DNA from 4 places in the Metabacillus rhizosphaerae genome. Region 4 is predicted to be linked to each of the others. Evidence: riboswitches for the same ligand, from Rfam matches in the RefSeq annotation. Region 4 holds a riboswitch; each other region holds the start of a gene.

Region 1 (4,652 bases), 710 kb from region 4:
ACCAAATTTACTCTTAGTCAATAAAACTCATCTAAAAGTTGATAATATTCGATTTTTGTCTCATCAACTTCAAAACCATACTCATTTAGAAAAAAAGGAACCATATCCTCGCCAAAATTATACCTTATACTTCTTATTGCCAAAGCCAAATCCTGATGTCTATCAGCAACTCCAGCTCGCCCCATATCAATAAAGCCACTGACTTTATCATTGTCCATTATGATATTTGGAAGGCAATAGTCGCCATGAGTAAAGACCAATTCCTCATTTACAGGTTTCTTTATGATAAGGTCCTGAAAAAGTTGCTTGGCTGTTTTACCACTTCTTTTCTCATCAAAATCTTCTTCATCCACAAGCCCCTTCTTAACTCTCCGCCTCGCTTCTTCTATTTTTTTCTCTAATTTCTCATTAAAAGGGCAGTCTTTGATGCTTATCCCATGCATCATTTTCACACCTATAGCCAACAATTTCATTAACTGCGGTAAGTTGTTTTCATAGAATTGGTTGGAGGCATCTTTTCCTTTTATTTCTGAAAGTAATAGATATTCATTTTCTTCATCTTTTTCATATTGAAGAACCTTTGGTACAGGGAGCTTCCCCTGTAACCACTCTAAGCGATTCTTTTCATCTTGTAGATTTTCAATTGTCTTGATCGATTGTATCTTTAAATATTGATTGTGGTTATTGGTTTTCAAAAGGAAGGTTTTCGATTCAGAGAGCCCGATCGTTATCTGCTCCCATGTGTAGCCATTAACTAATTTCGTTAATGTCATTGGAAGATGCATCATCTTTGTTCACTACTTTCTCTATACTATTTTACGTTGCAACGATAAAAGACAGTTCAATATTTAAGGATAGTTGTCAGAGTCTTTATTAAATTCGTCACTTTTAACTATGATAAATTTATGGTATAAACCTTTCTACTACAATACTCAATATTCCTCCATAAAAAAACAGCATCACTAATTAAAGTTATGCTGTCTTCGTTTTATTAATATTTAACCTAGTGAGTCAATTAATTCTTTCAGTTCTCTAGCACTTTTTGCTGGGTCTGCTGAAAGACTAATCGCTGTAATGACTGATACACCGTTACCCCCACTTTTCATTACAGGAGCTGCATTTTCTGAGGTAATCCCACCAATCCCAACGATAGGAACATTTATACCCTTGTTTCGAACCTCTAGAATTAGCTTCGTACCTTGAGCAGCTTTCGCATCCACTTTTGTTTCCGTGGAATAGATAGGACCAATTCCTACATAATCTGCTCCTTCGGCAATTGCTTTTTCAACTTCTATCAGATTATGAGTAGAAACCCCAAGAATTTTGTCCCCAATCTTTCGTCTGACTGCTTCTGCTGATTCATCATCTTGACCGATATGAACACCATCTGCATTAAGTGCTAAGGCTAACTCCACATCATCGTTAACTATGAATGGAATCATATGTTTTTTGCAAATGCTTTGTAATACCTGAGCAAAGTGAAACTTTTCTTCATCTGTAAAAGCAGCGTTGCCTTTTTCTCTAAACTGAAATAACGAAATTCCACCTTTGATTGCTTGCTCTAGCACATGTTTAGGGTCCAATTGGCAATTAGTACTGCCCATAATAAAATATACTCGCAGTAAATCACGCATGTCCTTTGTTGAAATTCTTGTCACAAACACCCTCTCCTTGCCAACTACAGTTTATCAACCCTAGCATATTTACTGATATCTTCAGAGGAAACTTTAGATAATTGATTTAGAAATTCAATTTGAAAGCTTCCTGGACCCTTTTCTTCTGTAAGATTTGCTGCTATCTCAGAAGTAATTCCATATGTAACAAGCGCTGATACTGCTGCAAGGAGCAGATCCTTTTCAATAGCTGAAAACGCACCAATTACAGAACTAAGTAAACACCCTGTTCCTGTTACTTTTGTTAAAATTGGATGACCGTTGTGAACAACAAAAGTTTTGCTACCATCTGTCATCACATCATCCTTCCCAGTAATAATTACCGTCGTTTTTAGCTGCTTTGCCGCTGTTTGTGCTAATTCTACTGTATTACCATGTCCTTCACCAGCATCAACACCTTTAATAGTCCATTCGATACCAATTACATTTGCAATCTCGGCTGCATTTCCTCTTATGGTTGAAATCGATAATTCTTCTATAATTCGACGTGCTGTTGCAGTTCGATAAGGCGTGGCCCCTGCACCAACAGGATCAAATATGACTGGAACGTTATGTTCATTCGCTGATTTTCCTGCTATTAACATTGCCTCAATTTCATCAGGCGTTAACGTGCCAATATTTAATACTAATGCACCCGCGATCTTTGCCATATCTGCCACTTCTTCCTTCGCATATGCCATGACGGGTGAAGCACCTAATGCCAATAGACCATTTGCTGTAAAATTAGTTACAACAACATTTGTAATATTATGGACAAGCGGATTTTGCTTTCTCACTTTTTCTAAAGTACTTATGATTTGTTTGTTTATCATTTTTTTGTCCTTTCTATTTTTTGGGGGATAACTTTTTTGGGGGACATTTTTGGGGACAGTCCCCAATAGTTGGGTGGGGACTGTCCCTCTTAGTTAGTCGAAGCGTCTCTATTGCTTAAAAATACTCTCTCGAAAGTTATGGAGGAGTGTCCTTTTTACTATTTGGGGACTGTCCCTCTTTGCTTTGCAGGGACTGTCCCCATCATTATGCCCCCATCATTACATCAAAAAAGCACTTCGCTACCTTCGCAAAGTGCTCTTAGTTCCCCAATCACATTCCCTACGCTGGCATTATCCAACAGGTTATCACGGTCAGCAATGGCGTAATTGCAATCTCAGCCGGTTTCCACCAGCCCCCGAAAAAAAATTGAATTTACAGGTAGTTTACTTAATCTAGAGGAAAAAAACAAGGGTTATGAAAATACTATGGAGAACCCCTACCATATATGCTGCTAATCGCATATCAACTTTATGCGACTGTGACATAGAATATATAGCAGCAAATGAATCAACCATTACTTTTCGAAGTTTCCTTGAAACCTCTTCCTCTGACCAATAATATCCTTGGTTATTTTGAACCCATTCAAAGTAAGAGACCGTTACACCACCCGCACTTGCTAGGATATCAGGCACAAGGAGAACTTCTTTACTATCTAAAATTTTTGTTGCTTCTAAGGTTGTGGGTCCATTTGCTGCTTCCACTACGATCTTTGCTTTTATACGATCTGCATTTTGTGCCGTAATCTGATTAGAGATAGCAGCAGGGACAAGAATGTCACATTCCTTTTCTAGTAATTCCTGATTCGTGATAACATCAGAGAACAAATTCGTCACTGTCCCAAAACTATCACGACGATCAAGTAAATAAGGAATATCAAGTCCATCTAAATCATAAAGAGCACCATTTGCATCTGAAATACCAATTACTTTCGCTCCAGCATCATACATGAATTTTGCCAAGAAGCTTCCTGCATTTCCAAAGCCTTGAACAATAATGCGTGCTCCTTGTAAGCTAATTCCCTTTTTCTTGACTGCCTCTTCAATGCAGATTGTTACACCGCGAGCAGTTGCTGTCTCACGACCTTGTGAACCACCTAACACAAGCGGCTTTCCTGTAATAAAGCCTGGGGAATCAAATTCACGAAGGCGACTATACTCATCCATCATCCATGCCATAATTTGCGAGTTTGTATATACATCTGGTGCCGGAATATCTTTAGTCGGGCCAACTATTTGGCTAATTGCACGAACATATCCACGACTTAATCTCTCAAGTTCGCCAAACGACATATTCCTTGGGTCACAGATAATCCCACCCTTCCCACCGCCATAAGGAAGATTTGTAATCCCACACTTTAGACTCATCCAAATCGATAATGCTTTTACCTCATCTTCATTGACTTCTGGATGGAAACGAACACCGCCTTTTGTTGGGCCTACTGAATCATTATGCTGAGAACGGTAACCTGTAAAAATTTTAATTGAACCGTCATCCATGCGTACTGGAATACGCACCGTGATCACTCTAAGTGGTTCTTTTAATAATTCATACATCTCCTCGGTATACCCTAACCTTTTTACTGCAGCTTTTATGATTGATTGTGTTGAACATAATAGATCCATGGATTCACTTTGCTTATGCTCTGGTTTTTCAGTGTGATGACGATTTACAGGGGCTGGCGCTTTCATGCAATACACCTCTTATGTATATGTAATTTAATGAGAAAATCCTTGAATATTTTTGTAACCTATATAAAAGGGAAGGGGCGATCCCTTAAAGGAAGCCCTTAAATCTTTTCTTCCCTTACTAGAACAAGATAAATGCAAGTGGTGTTACGATGATAAGTGTAAGAATTACACGTTCAATCCAAATAATGATCAACTTGGGTATCGAAATAGGAATCTCTGTCGAAACAATACATGGTACAAGTGCTGAGAAAAAGATAACCGCTGAAACCGAAACAACAGCAATTACAAATTTTACGATAAGAACAGACTCAGTTACCAATAAAGCCGGCAAGAACATTTCAGCAATACTAAGGGCACTTGCTTTTGCTACAAGCATTGGTTCTGGTAATTGAAGTAAAGCAGTAAATGGATAGAAAATATAGCCAATCCAATCAAAAACAGGTGTATATTCTGCAAGGACCAATCCAAGTAGTCCAAT
Region 2 (4,652 bases), 920 kb from region 4:
GGCTTGCTGCTGCATATTTTTTCAAAAAACTCATAGCTTCACCCTCTTTCGAAGCTGGTCAATCAAGTAATCCTTCATCTCCAGTAATGCAGGCTTATTCAAATCCTTTAAGTTTCGCGGACGTTCGAGAGGAACCTTAACTTCTTCTAGTTTACTAGATGGCGTTTCCGTAAAAACGAAGATTCTATCCGATAAAAACAGCGCCTCGTTTACGTCATGTGTAATAAAAAGAATTGTTTCCTTCCGCTTTTGCCATTGAGCTATTAACCATTCCTGCAAAGAAATTCGCGTGATCGCATCAAGGGAGCTAAAAGGCTCATCTAACAGTAAGACTTGAGAACCAGTTAAAATAGTACGTAAAAACGAAACTCTTTGCCTCATCCCTCCTGATAAATCACTCGGGTAACAGTCTTCAATACCTTTTATGCCAAATGCCTCAAATAATTCAAGAACCCGCTGATGTGCTTCACGCTTTTTAATTCCTTTTATTTCTAATGGAAGGGAAGCGTTTTCGATAATTGTCCGCCAAGGTAAAAGCAAATCTTGCTGTGGCATGTAGCCAACCTGCCCAAGACGATTAGTAGCCAACTGATCCCTTAGAAAAATCTCACCCTCTGTGGGTTGTTCTAACCCTGTGACTAACTTAAATAATGTACTTTTCCCACAACCGCTTGGTCCAATTATACTCACGAACTCACCTTTGCTAATATGTATATCAAAGTCTTGGAGGATCGGGTTATTTCCTTCTTCATAGTGAAAGCTAACATTTTGAAACGTTAAGGCTGACTTATTCATCTGTCGGCCACATCGCTTCTTGGTAGGCCATATCCCAAAACATATATTCAAAACGAGTTGTATTAAGAAAAATGTCCTCCAGTTTCTCAAGCTCTGATTCTGGCTTTCCTTCAGCTAATTGATCAATTAAGTCAATACACCATGTAGCAAGCTGACCAAACTCATCTGAAGCATACATACTTATCCACTCACCATAAAACTCATTGTCACTTGCACCTTTTCGTTGATTTAACTCTTTACCAATCTCCCAATAGCTCCACATGCATGGAAGTAGTGCGGAAACAAGCTCAGCAAGTGTTCCATTTTGACTAACATGGAGCATGTAATGTGTATAAGCCAATGTTGTTGGTGACGGTTTTGCTGTCTCAAGCTCTTCAACAGAAATATCGAATCGTTTTGCATATTGACGATGAAGTTCCATTTCTTCATTCAGTGTAGAATGAAGTAATGCAGCAAATTTCCCCATTGTTTCAAGGTCTGTTGCCTTCACTGCACCTAATGCAAAAACCTTTGCATATTCAATTAAATATATATAATCCTGAATCATGTAAAAGCGAAACTTTTCCTTTTCTAATGTTCCATCCCCCATTTGAAGGACAAATGGATGGGTATGATTCCGATTCCATATCGGTAGAACCTTTGCATAAAGTCTTTGACTGAACTTCATTAAATTACCTCCTATTAGATAAGCCTAAAACACCTTGATTTTGCCTAGGGTAGTCGTACATGGATAGAAGATACTTTTACACTATTGGTAGTGTCACTTCATCCCCTATTTTCAAGTGCGTTTCGTATGGCACCATTCATATATAAACGTTAAAATAACTTTCGTATATTCGATAAGCTGTTCAATTGAAACCTGCTCATTTACCGAATGTGCATTTTGTAAGTTTCCTGGTCCATAAATTGCTGTTGGAATTCCAGCAGCACCAAGCCAACCACCATCTGTTACTGTTGGAGAAACATCAACAACTGCCTTACTATTTATAATTCCTTGGTGAGCAGACGCTAGTTGTTTCACACCAGGGTGGGTAGGATCAACCTCTAATGAAGGGAAGATTTCACCACGATCAACGATCATTGACTTCCCACCCCATACAAATGTCGGCGGATTTTCCCGAAGCCATGGATCAGCTTTAGCTACATGAAGTAGATGCTCCTCAATTTCCTTTATGATTTGTTCATGAGATTCATTTGGATAATAATGCACAGTAATCCAAAGTCGACATTCATCTGCAATAAATGCAGCATGTCTACCACCTTCGATAACTGCCGGATTAATTGTATTTGTTCCCGGAATAAATCCTGGATAGCCTTTCATCACTGCCCAATGGCGTTCTAACTCCTGCAGTCCATGGATTATTTTCATCATTTTTTCTATAGCACTTGAGCCAAATAGCTTTCCACCAGCATGAAGCATTTGTCTTCTTGTTGCATCATGGAAGGTTTGTGAACTCTTAACCGTAATCCAGCCAGTAATCACACCACCTTGGCCTTGTATATGTAAATCACTTGTATCCACGACAACAGCGAAATCTGCCGTATACCCTCTCTTACAGCATTCAAGTGTTCCTGCTTCACCAACCTCTTCACCAATAACAGACTGAAAAGTTAAGCTACCTGGCAGATCAATTCCTGCTTCATGTAAAAGCTTAATAGCAAACAGAGCACCAGCTAAACCACCCTTCATATCTGATGCACCACGACCGATGATTGCGCCGTCTTTTACAATAGGAATAAACGGATTAGCTTCCCACTTCTCATCCTCATTAACCTCAGCAACATCAATATGTCCGTTAATGATCAAGCTATTAAAAGTATCAGCTTGCTTACCTTCTAGAAAACCTACAACATTCGGATCATTTGGGTAAACATCCCACATATCGATGGAGAAGCCATTTTCTCTTAAAAAGTTAGCAACAAACTGCTGTGCTTCCATTGTGTTTCTTGCAGGGGGTGCAGGTGTTTTATATTCAATCAGCCTTTTAAGTAATTCAATAAGTTCATCTTTTCTTACATCAATTTGCTCTACAAGCAGATCAATTTCCTTTGTCATGTTATGCCTCCTTTTTAAGTAGTGCAAAATCAGGCAAATTGCCTAATCATGTAGGTGAAACCATAATTTGAACATAAAAAAACCACTTCTCTTGGTAAGAAGTGGTTTGAATGAACAATATATGTACAAACGCTTGTAAAAAATAACTCTTTCATTTTCGCGCTTATTTTCAAACACCTCTTCCCTACGCTAGTATTATCTAGATCAGGTAATAAGGGTCAAGACATTGGTCTCTCTCAGCTTCATAAAGCCCCCCTAGTGGTGAATCTATTAAATTATCAAATAACGATTAGATTGATTACATTATTTTTAACACAATATGTTATATTTAGCAACAGAATTCATTTATCTGCTTGATTTTCATACATAACATGACCTTAAATCAATACTATGAAGCACTTACATTGTCAGCAAGCTGTTTTCTAGTATGGACTTGTCGATCTTCAATCTTCTTAAATAAAAAACCAAAAATAGAAGCTAAAATTTGTTGAAACAACATTCCAACTATAACAGGAACCGCAACTGCAGGTGGAAAATATTGAACTGCGATAACAGCACCGGCGCTAATATTGCGCATTCCACCAGTAAAGATCAATGCTACTTTCGTTTCTCGATCTCTGTTTAACCAATTCCCCACTAACCAAGCTAGAAGATACCCTATAAAAGCGAGAATAAAAACAGTTATCGCAATAACAACTAACTTACTTGTAATCACTTTTAAATAAGGGGCAACAACTGCACCATTAATCATGACTACAGAAGCTAGCCCTAATTTAGAAAACGGTGCTAATGTTTTGCCGACATTTACACTTTTCCCTTTTGATAATTGGTTTATGAACATACCTATTATGGAAGGAAGAACCACCATATATATCAACCCGTTCATGATTGAAAAAGTATCGATCTCTACCTTCTGCCCAACAAGAAATGAAAGTGTATGCGGCACTAGGAATGGGGAAAGTATTGTATCAAATAAGATTATTGATAAGGCTAAGGCAATGTTCCCCTTATATATTGTGACCCAAATAAAACTAGTAATCCCAGTTGGAATTACAGAAGCTAACACCAATCCAGTAACAGTAAAGTGATCATTTGCAAAGAGAAAATGCCCTGCAAACCAAGCGATCACTGGCATCACGATGTGCAATAGTAATAGAATAATGAGTAATGGAAGTGGACTTTTAATAACTCCTTTTAGTGAAGCAAAATTAGAATTGAGACTTCCTGAAAACGTAATGAATGCAAAAATCCAGGGAATTAAAAATGAGAAAATTAGTAAATGATCGGCAAATAAAACACCGAGAATAACACTCACTGGCGTAATGAATGGCATAGACCTTTCAAGCTGCCGATTTACGGTTTGAAGCATGATGCATTCTCCTATTCTAATGATGAAACCTATGTATATGCAATTGTAACAAATTTTAGAAGGAACAAGTGATTAATTGTATTGAAAGATGCACATTCTTTAAAACTAATGAAAACTACAGGTACACTTTCGTGATCCTCCATTAAAACTACTCTGCTCCTATTCCTCTTCTATGGGTCAGAAAAGTTGATACTAAATTTTCCATTTTTTTGAGGCTATTTTATTACAAAAAATACACAAAATAGATGTATCTACAAAATATCGGAGTTGACATCTAGCTGTGAAATATACTTTATTAACTTTCATTTTATACTTGCTACTGTTTTCACTTGATCATCAACATACATATGCATCAACAGTCGAATATCCTCCATCTCCAATAAGCTTTCAAATTGACATGCAAAATTGGGATTCTATAGACGAGTCACTTCC
Region 3 (4,652 bases), 950 kb from region 4:
TAAGTAAGTTACTAATGAGTCTAAAAAAGAAAAAAGACATGTTTGGTTTTATTTTGAGACATAAGGAAAAGTGTTAGAATAGTTTGATGAAAAATAGAGTTATATTGTATTTGACATAGATACTTATGTCATTGACATGAAAGATAGGGATGTAAGACAACTTTCCAATTACTTTCATCTCACATAAAAAGATTTAAAAGGTTATTTGGGGGATGTTTATGAGTTTTATAATTGGCGCAAAAAAGCCTCACCATGCCCATCGCTTTTTTGCAAAAACAACTGATACCAAAGCCCATTATCATACAATTGAAGGCTATACAAGATCAGTAAATGGTAATAGCTTTGATCGACATATTCATATGTATCGTGGGGTTACCTCCTTTGAAAACAAGCATTATCATCGTTTTTATGGGAAAACAGGTCCTGCGATCCCTTTAGCAGATGGTAGTCATTATCATGAATTTGAAATGAGAACGTACTATAATTACGATGAACCACTTGAGGTAAAATTCGGCGGAGTAAAATATGGTGATCCGAATCGGCCTAAGCACGATCATTGGTTTAAAGGGAAAACACTGGATATTGTCGGAGAAGATCCTTATTTTTAACCTCATTAGGTTAGATGATTTTCTATATTATTTGCCTCAGGTCACAGAAATTTCACAATGGTAATTGATAGAGAAATGTGCTTGAAAATTTATTAGAAAAGAGGGCAGTAGTAAGCCCTCTTTTCGGATTTCTGGATTATCGATAAATAGCAGATCCACCCTCGATAAATTCCTTGGATTTTTCATCCATTCCTTTAGTGAGAATTTCTTGTTCGGATAGTGTGCCTTCATTTGCCATTTGTCTAATATCTTGTGAGATTCTCATTGAACAGAACTTAGGTCCACACATTGAACAGAAGTGGGCTGTTTTAGCTCCTTCAGCCGGTAATGTTTCATCATGATATTCCAGTGCTCTTTCAGGATCTAATGAAAGATTAAATTGGTCATGCCATCTGAATTCAAAGCGTGCTTTTGACAGGGCGTCATCACGATTTTGTGCACCAGGATGCCCTTTGGCCAGGTCTGCAGCATGTGCAGCAATTTTATAAGCGATGACCCCTTCGCGAACATCTTCTTTGTTTGGTAAGCCAAGATGTTCTTTTGGGGTTACATAGCAAAGCATCGCTGTTCCAAACCAGCCGATCATCGCTGCACCGATGGCTGATGTAATATGGTCATATCCTGGGGCAATATCAGTTGTTAATGGCCCTAATGTATAAAACGGAGCCTCTTTACAGATTTCCTGCTGTTTTTCTACGTTTTCTTTAATTAAATGCATTGGGACGTGTCCAGGTCCTTCAATCATAACTTGGACATCATACTTCCATGCAATCTCAGTTAATTCACCTAATGTTTCGAGCTCAGCAAATTGTGCCTCATCGTTTGCATCTGCAATTGAACCAGGTCTTAAGCCGTCACCAAGTGAAACTGAAATATCATACTTTGTTAAAATTTCGCAAATCTCATGAAAATGAGTATATAGGAAATTTTCTTGGTGATGGGCTAAACACCATTGGGCCAAAATAGAGCCACCTCTTGAAACAATTCCAGTTGTACGTTTTGCTGTTAAGGGAATGTATCTAAGGAGGACACCAGCATGAATTGTAAAATAATCAACACCTTGTTCAGCCTGTTCAATGAGCGTGTCCCGATATACTTCCCACGTTAAATCTTCAGCTATACCGTTTACTTTCTCTAATGCTTGGTAAATAGGGACAGTCCCCACTGGAACAGGGGAGTTACGGATAATCCACTCTCTAGTTGTATGAATATCTTTACCAGTCGATAGGTCCATAATATTATCAGCACCCCAACGTGTTGCCCACGTCATTTTTTCCACTTCTTCTTCAATAGATGAAGAAACAGCAGAATTTCCAATATTTGCGTTGATCTTCACGTGAAAATTCTTGCCAATAATCATCGGCTCACTTTCTGGATGATTGATATTAGAAGGAATAATTGCACGTCCTGCAGCTACTTCTTGGCGAACAAATTCAGGTTCCATTTGCTCTCTTATTGCAATGAACTCCATTTCAGGAGTGATAATGCCTTTGCGAGCATAGTGTAGCTGTGTGACGCTTTTTCCTTTTTTTGCTACTAACGGCATTATGTTATGTGATGGAAATAGTTCTAAATTTGATTGCTTACTAGCTGTTTTATAGCCATTATCTTGAGGCGTTACCATGCGTCCCTCATATCGTTCAACATCATTACGATCCAGAATCCATTTCTCTTTAATCCGTGGCAAACCTTTTCGAATATCGATTTCAGCAGTTGCATCTGTATAAGGACCACTCGTATCATACACTTGAACAGGTGGATTAGCTTCTTCACCATATGTATTTTGTGTTGTTCCTTGAAAAATTTCTCTTACTGGTACTTGAATGTCTGGTGTACTTCCTTGTACAAAAACCTTTTTACTTCCTGGAAATGGCTGTTTGATATTAATTTTCATGATTCTCCTCCTTAAAAGTGAATGAACATGAATTCTTTCAGAAACAGCAGAAGGCAAATAAAAAACGGGTTCTGAAATTCAGAACCCGATCGGTGTAAGTAATAATTGTAAGGAGAAAGATACGCTAGTAGCCCCTTATCAACTCTTACTACTTCCCTACGCTGGTATCATCCAGATCAGGTTCGAAGGGTCAAAGAACTTCAATCGCGTTCCTCTCTCAGTCCAGGCTATTGGACTCCCCTAGTAGAAAATGGTAATACTATTAAAATCATTTTTAACTATATCATAAATAAGTGACTAGTCAACGTAATATTTTGAAAAAGGATGATATTGATCCTATTAGACTAGTAGACTCTTCTAAATGAAGAAGGAAGCTTTTTAATTAATTCCAGCTAAGAAAAGTATAAAATTTTGTACTTAGTTTTGGTGTCTGGCTCCAGCGACTAGACCCTATTGGGTATAAGCCACAAATGAATTGAAGACAAAGAACGTCTTCTATTCATTGCGTCTTATTGGCCCGAGGCTGATCAAGGGACTTGCGCTTTTTTAAGCTTTCAATTGATCATAAAGCTTTATCATCCGATTTTTCCATTCAGAAGATAGTTCATCAAGTGAAAGTATGTATTCGATTTGCGAAAGATCTTTTTTATTATGAAAATATGTATTGTGAATGGTTGCAATGGAGATCTGTTTAGTATGTTTTTCAAGAATTTTGATATCCGAATGAGATGTTATGATTCCTTCTTTTAATACACGAAAGAAATATCCGGTGTAGCCTTTTTCAACTATCTTATTTAACAATGTATTGATGTTTGTATGTTTATTAATCGTTGAGCATGGAAATCTACCTTGTGAGATCTGTAAAACAGCATCTCCAATCTGAAAAATATCACCAATACAAACTTCGGTTTCCTGCATATTTGTTAAAGTCAGATTTTCACCAAAAGCTGCTTTTGGTAATGTTGTACCATATGTTTTTTTCCAAAATGCGTAGTGTTCATATGGATATACACATATGACTCTTTCAGATCCACCATGAAATTTATGGTTTTCAACATCATCACCGGTAATACGTTCAAAAGTTACCTCTAAACTTTCAACCGGATCTTTAGAAATTCCAGAACGGTATTCGATGCCTTTATGTGATAAAGTTTTTGGTGTTCCTTTGCTTAGCCAAATAATTTGTGATGTCATCCTAGTTCACATCCTTATAATTGTGGTGTTATTAATTTGATTTTACAAAAAAATACATCAATAAGTTACTTATTGATGTAATAAAAAATTATTTAATCTTTTTTTTGTAAGTCTAGGTTTTGGCTTGCAATTAATGTTAGATGCGAGTCTATCCCATTTTCTTTTGCGGTAATTAACATTTTTTTTTCGGTATTCTTCGATTACAGAATCAATCGAAATCATAATGACCACCTCGCACTTAGCTTTACTAGGTGGAAAAGTCCTAGTAATTCTATTATCGGATATTTTATCCTATTGTAAAGTGTTTGGTGTATATTTTTTCTGATTTTTTTAAAATCAATAAAGAAATATTATAAATTGGAATAGTGGTAAAAGATTCGTTTATATTTAGTGTTAATAGGATTTCCGAACATGAAAAAATATAGAAGGGGAGTGTTCTTTTTAAAAGGTTGTTTTCGCAAACTTTGTTGCTTTTAAAATAGTATTGGGTTGGTTGATTGCAGCGAGAGGATGCTCGCTTTCCGTGGGGCGGGCGATGAGCGTCCTCACCGCGAAGCGCCTGCGGGGTCTCATCTGTCCCGCTACTCCCACAGGAGTCTCGCATATCCGTTCCAATCAACCTAATCAGTTTTGTTCAAAAACAACAATCTTTTAGAAAAGAGCCTATTAAAAATATTGAGGTGACTTTCCCAGGTTAATTAGTACTACAAATAAGATTAAAGAGGGTTGTCTTTATAGAAGATTAATAGGGAGTGAAAAAAAAAAATAAGAGATAGAAGTCAACACTGCAGCAAAATATTTGGGATGCTGCAGTGCGTCTTGAGCTTAATTTCTACCACGACCATATCTAAATTGTGCATTTAACTGACCTTGAAGCATTTTTTTCTTAACTTCAGCTTCACTTTCACGTTGTTTTTCTTTTAATCTCATTTCTTTTAATATCTCAGTTGTTTGAA
Region 4 (4,652 bases):
TTGAAGATTCAACGGATTGAGTATTCCTTGACCAGATCCAATTGGTGAAGCACCAGGCATAATCGCGTGTACACCTAATTCCTCTAATTTTCTTGCCAACACAACATCATCTGATGTGTAAGGTAATACGATAAACCCTTCATCTAATAACATTTCACTTGCTTTTAATGTTTCTACTGGATCAGGAAGTAATGAACGCCAGCAGCCAATTACCTCTACTTTTATCATGTCACATAAGCCTGATGCTTTTGCAAGTCTAGCAATTCTTACTGCTTCTTCAGCTGTTTTAGCCCCAGCAGTATTAGGTAGTAAAGTATACTTTGAAACATCAAGCTGTTCTAAAAAGTTTGGTTGTGATTCTTCAAAAATATTCATTCGACGAACAGCAAAGGTTAAGATTTCAGACTCAGATTGTGCTACAGCTTCCTTTTGAACCTCAAATGATGGATATTTACCTGTACCTAATAATAATCTTGATTGGAATGTTTTATCAGCAATTTTTAACATGTTATCATCCTCCTCCTACAAAATGAACAAGTTCAACTTCATCACCGTTCTGTATATCAGTTGATTCATATTGGTCTTTTAAAATAATTTCTCGATTATGCTCGACAATGACAAGTCGATCCTCTAGCTTATAAAAAGCTAATAGCTGTTGAATCGTCTGAATGTCACCACTTAATTCTACGATTTCACCATTCAATTTAATGCTCATCTTTTTCACCTCATTGTTTGCACTTGAAGTCTATTAACTGAAAATGCCTTCACATAGTCTTCATTTTGTTTCCTATTTAAAATAAGATCTCTAATCATCAACCCTGTTTTCGGTGCTAATAGGATACCATTTCGATAATGGCCAGTTGCAAAATAAATATTTTCACCTTCAGGATGTTGACCAATGTAAGGTTTTCCATCAATTGTTTGTGGCCTTAAGCCTGCCCATGTATCAATAAGTTGTGCTGAAGAAATGCTAGGTATAATCGGTGTTACTTTTTCTATGAGTGATTGGATTCCAGCAATTGTTGGCACTGTACTCCAATCATCCTCAACCATCGTCGCACCAATGACAAATCTCCCATCACCTTTTGGTACAATATAGCAATGATCATAAAAAATTGTTTTCTCCAAGCCTATATCATTGCTTTTAATAGACAGACATTCCCCTTTTACAGGAGTTATTCCAGCATCTAAACCTAATTTCTTAAAGAAATGTCCACTCCAAACTCCATTTGCGATGACAATGTTTTTACATACAAAATCAGTGACCGGAGTAGATAGAGTGTACTCATTCGTTACTGTTTTCTTTATTTCATGTACTGGTGTATTCTCTAAAATCGTTGCTCCTAGTAATCTAGCAGACTTTGAAAATGCTGCACAAACATGGTATGGTGACACATGTCCGTCCTCTGGTATGTAAAGTGCACCTTTAATTGTTGCTGATAGAGTGGGTTCACTCTCTAGTACTACCTCTTTTGAGTGCCATTCCACTGATTCATGATACTTCACAACATCTTTTAAAGCAGAAGCCTCAGCATCTGTCATCGCTAGCTTATACATCCCTTTATCTACAAACTGAATATTAATCTGTGATATTTGTGAAAGTTCATCACGTAATACATGGTAGTGTTGTTGACTCTCTTTAGCAAATTGAAAAAATGCATCATTATTTTCTAACTCAGAATTTGCACCAAGCATACCAGCTGCAGCACTTGTCGCACCATTCCCTATCTTATTACTTTCTAAAATAAGGACAGATACGCCTTCTTTTGCTAATTGATAGGCGATCGATTGACCAATGATACCACCACCAATGATTCCTACCTCAAACTGTGTTTTCACGGTTTCTCACCTCTACTAAACTCAATCTTAATTCTTGTAATGCATTCTTTGGATTGTCACTTGCTATTACATAGGACATAACCGCTATGCCACTTAAATTCATCCCTGATAGCTTTGGTATGTTATTAGGAATAATTCCACCTATTGCAATAACAGGAATTCTTACACTTTGACATATTTCAGCTACTTGTTGTACCCCTCGAGGAGCTAGGTTTGGTTTTGAATTTGTTGGAAAAATATGCCCAAATAATAGATAATCCGCACCTGCTTTTTCACATTCAATTGCTTCTTGCAGAGAATGCACAGATCGACCGATCCTTAAATCAGGGTTCATTCGTCTTACCTTTTCGATAGGAAAGCTATGTCCTGGTAAGTGAACATTAGGAATTTCGTGCAAAAGTGCTACATCAAGTCGATCATTAATAACTAGCTTACTCTTTGGTACTCCGTTATTTAGTAAGATCGAGACAATCTCCAGTATTTCCGATACTGATTTCGTTTTTTCACGTATATGGATATAATCTACTTTATCGTGAATCATTACTATTCGTTTTGTTAATTCACAAACTGTCTGTTTCCCGTCAGATATGACATGAATCTCCAACTTTTTCACCTTAATTCATTTTCTTATGCAATTCCTTAAAATATAAAAAAACCACTTTCCGGGTAAGAAAGTGGTTTACATACATAGTTGTTTTATGCCGTAATCCACTTCCCTACGCTGGTACAAACCAGATCAGGTTATAAGGGTTTAAAAAGAAACACTTTCATCTCAGCCCCTTTATTGGGGATCCCCTAGCGGTCTTATTATTGACTTATATCTATCATACCAAATGTTTTTTAACTTTCAAGGAAAACTTCTTAAACATTCAGATAATACATTTGAAAATCAGATAAGCTCAAGCTCTCGTTTTAATTCCTTCACATACTCTCTTGAGCCTGTAACAATTAGACGATCACCAAGCTTTAAATCAGTATCCCCGTGAGGAACAATCGAATCCTTTCCTCTAAAGATTCGAACGAAAATGATATCTCCTGTGAACGGGAAGTTACGTAACAAGATATTATCATATTTTGCATTGTTTAAGTTTATTTGATAAAGCATTGTTTCTTGGTTTGTAATAATCCGCATTACACTTGGTGCTTCAATAAGCGCTCGTAACATTGTTTTTGTAGATAGCAATGTAGAGAAAACATCAATACCATGTTCCTTCATTTTTCCATCTAATTCAGGTGAAGCCACACTGGCAATGATACGATTCACTTGTTCATCTTTTGCAAACAGAGCGATTTCAGCATTTCTTTCTTCATCACCTGTTGCAACGACTATCAGATCAACCTCAAACGCATTTTGTTCCTTTAACGTCTCAACCTGAAAATCTTTTAATTCTTTTATTTCAAATAATGATTCAGAAATTTGTTTATCAAGTTTATCTTGCTGAATATGATAAATCGTTGTTTCATATAAATCTGGGTTTAGCTCTCTTGTTACAGGTAATGACATTTGATTCGCACCGATAAAAGCAACTTTAATTTTTGGATTTTCATTTTTGTGCACTGGAAAGAGCTTTTTAAAGAATATCGGTGTGACTATACTCGTGATAACGGCAACTAATATGAGAGCACCTGACATCTCAGAAGTAATAATCTCCATTCTTTCCCCAATTGTTGCTGCAGCAATCACTAATGAAAGTGTTGAGGTTAATAGAAAACCTGATGCAAGAGTTGTTTTCATATCATACCAGCGTTTTAAGTAAAGCACTGGAACAATCTTCGAAATTAGCAGGGCAATAATAAGTAAAGGAATTAATAAAAAGATCTTCGGATCCTTAAATAATGCCCAGATGTCTAAGTCTACTCCAACCATTACAAAAAATATTGGAATTAAAAATCCATAACCAAAGGAATCAAGCTTTTGAACCATTTCCTTATTTGGAGATAAAAGTGAAACTAATACACCTGCTAAGAAAGCTCCTAGGATATTTTCAGCACCAATTGTTTCAGAGATAGCTACTAACACAATAATAAGTGTGAATACAGCTCTCGTGCCAATTTGAATTGTTCCTTTTGACATCGTTTCAATAAATGAACGATTCTTGAAGGATTTCCCTAAGAAATATAGTAAAACACCCGCTCCAAACAGAATTAACAATAACCACGTGTTACTGTCTCCTCCACCATAAACTGACGCAAAGACAGCAAGTAAAACCATCGTTACTAAATCGGCAATAACAGCTATTAGAAGGATAATTTGCCCGATATTTGATTTCATAATTTGGGCGTCCTTTAAGGTCGGTACAACAACTCCTAGTGAAATCGTCGAAATAATCAGCGTCATTAAGAAGGCATTATCCATTAAGCCGATCAAGACAAAGAAATAGGAAAGCAGTAATGATAAAACAAAAATCCCTGCAAAAATGACACTCGATACTAAAAATGTATTTGGAGCATTTTTTCCTGAAGGAAGCTTTTCCTTCTTCTTACCTCCAGCGAATGCTGAAAAGTCAATTTCAAGACCACTTAAAAACATTAAGAAAATAAAACCAAGCATTGACAGTGTTTCAAGCCACATATCCTCTGATACGGCATTGAAGCCACTTTTACCAATTATTAATCCGACAATGATTTCAGCAACAACAACTGGCATAAAGTTCATTTTTAAGCGGTGTAACAAAATAGGTGTTAGAAATGCCGCAAGGATAACTATTACTAATGAAGTTACGGATGCACCATGCATCATATCCCTCCCTTATCTATTTGATATCGTTCACCAAAAGTGTTTCTTTATTAAAACAAAGTAAAAGCTTCATGTA

Evidence for each region. A riboswitch is a leader RNA that binds a small molecule or an ion and turns the genes downstream of it on or off. The one in region 4 is predicted to bind thiamine pyrophosphate.
Region 1: linked by a shared signal. The riboswitch ahead of thiM (hydroxyethylthiazole kinase) and the one ahead of tenI (thiazole tautomerase TenI) in region 4 are both predicted to bind thiamine pyrophosphate.
Region 2: linked by a shared signal. The riboswitch ahead of WCV66_RS21890 (acetylornithine deacetylase) and the one ahead of tenI (thiazole tautomerase TenI) in region 4 are both predicted to bind thiamine pyrophosphate.
Region 3: linked by a shared signal. The riboswitch ahead of thiC (phosphomethylpyrimidine synthase ThiC) and the one ahead of tenI (thiazole tautomerase TenI) in region 4 are both predicted to bind thiamine pyrophosphate.

The regions. Positions count from the first base shown of each region.
Region 1 is NZ_CP147403.1:4,718,664-4,723,315, forward strand. It holds gene WCV66_RS22820 (APH(3') family aminoglycoside O-phosphotransferase) at 18-773, opposite strand; gene thiE (thiamine phosphate synthase) at 999-1,658, opposite strand; gene thiM (hydroxyethylthiazole kinase) at 1,679-2,485, opposite strand; TPP riboswitch at 2,746-2,855, opposite strand; gene WCV66_RS22835 (Glu/Leu/Phe/Val family dehydrogenase) at 2,879-4,108, opposite strand; gene WCV66_RS22840 (YjiH family protein) at 4,293-4,652, opposite strand, start outside.
Region 2 is NZ_CP147403.1:4,508,862-4,513,513, forward strand. It holds gene WCV66_RS21875 (ABC transporter permease) at 1-34, opposite strand, end outside; gene WCV66_RS21880 (ABC transporter ATP-binding protein) at 31-795, opposite strand; gene tenA (thiaminase II) at 788-1,462, opposite strand; gene WCV66_RS21890 (acetylornithine deacetylase) at 1,574-2,851, opposite strand; TPP riboswitch at 3,016-3,118, opposite strand; gene WCV66_RS21895 (bile acid:sodium symporter family protein) at 3,240-4,220, opposite strand; gene WCV66_RS21900 (hypothetical protein) at 4,501-4,652, shown strand, end outside.
Region 3 is NZ_CP147403.1:4,476,301-4,480,952, reverse strand. It holds gene WCV66_RS21720 (YmaF family protein) at 219-608, shown strand; gene thiC (phosphomethylpyrimidine synthase ThiC) at 745-2,502, opposite strand; TPP riboswitch at 2,639-2,754, opposite strand; gene WCV66_RS21710 (MOSC domain-containing protein) at 3,049-3,696, opposite strand; gene WCV66_RS21705 (MerR family transcriptional regulator) at 4,522-4,652, opposite strand, start outside.
Region 4 is NZ_CP147403.1:5,427,728-5,432,379, forward strand. It holds gene WCV66_RS25695 (thiazole synthase) at 1-507, opposite strand, end outside; gene thiS (sulfur carrier protein ThiS) at 512-715, opposite strand; gene thiO (glycine oxidase ThiO) at 721-1,839, opposite strand; gene tenI (thiazole tautomerase TenI) at 1,823-2,443, opposite strand; TPP riboswitch at 2,536-2,646, opposite strand; gene WCV66_RS25715 (monovalent cation:proton antiporter family protein) at 2,729-4,576, opposite strand.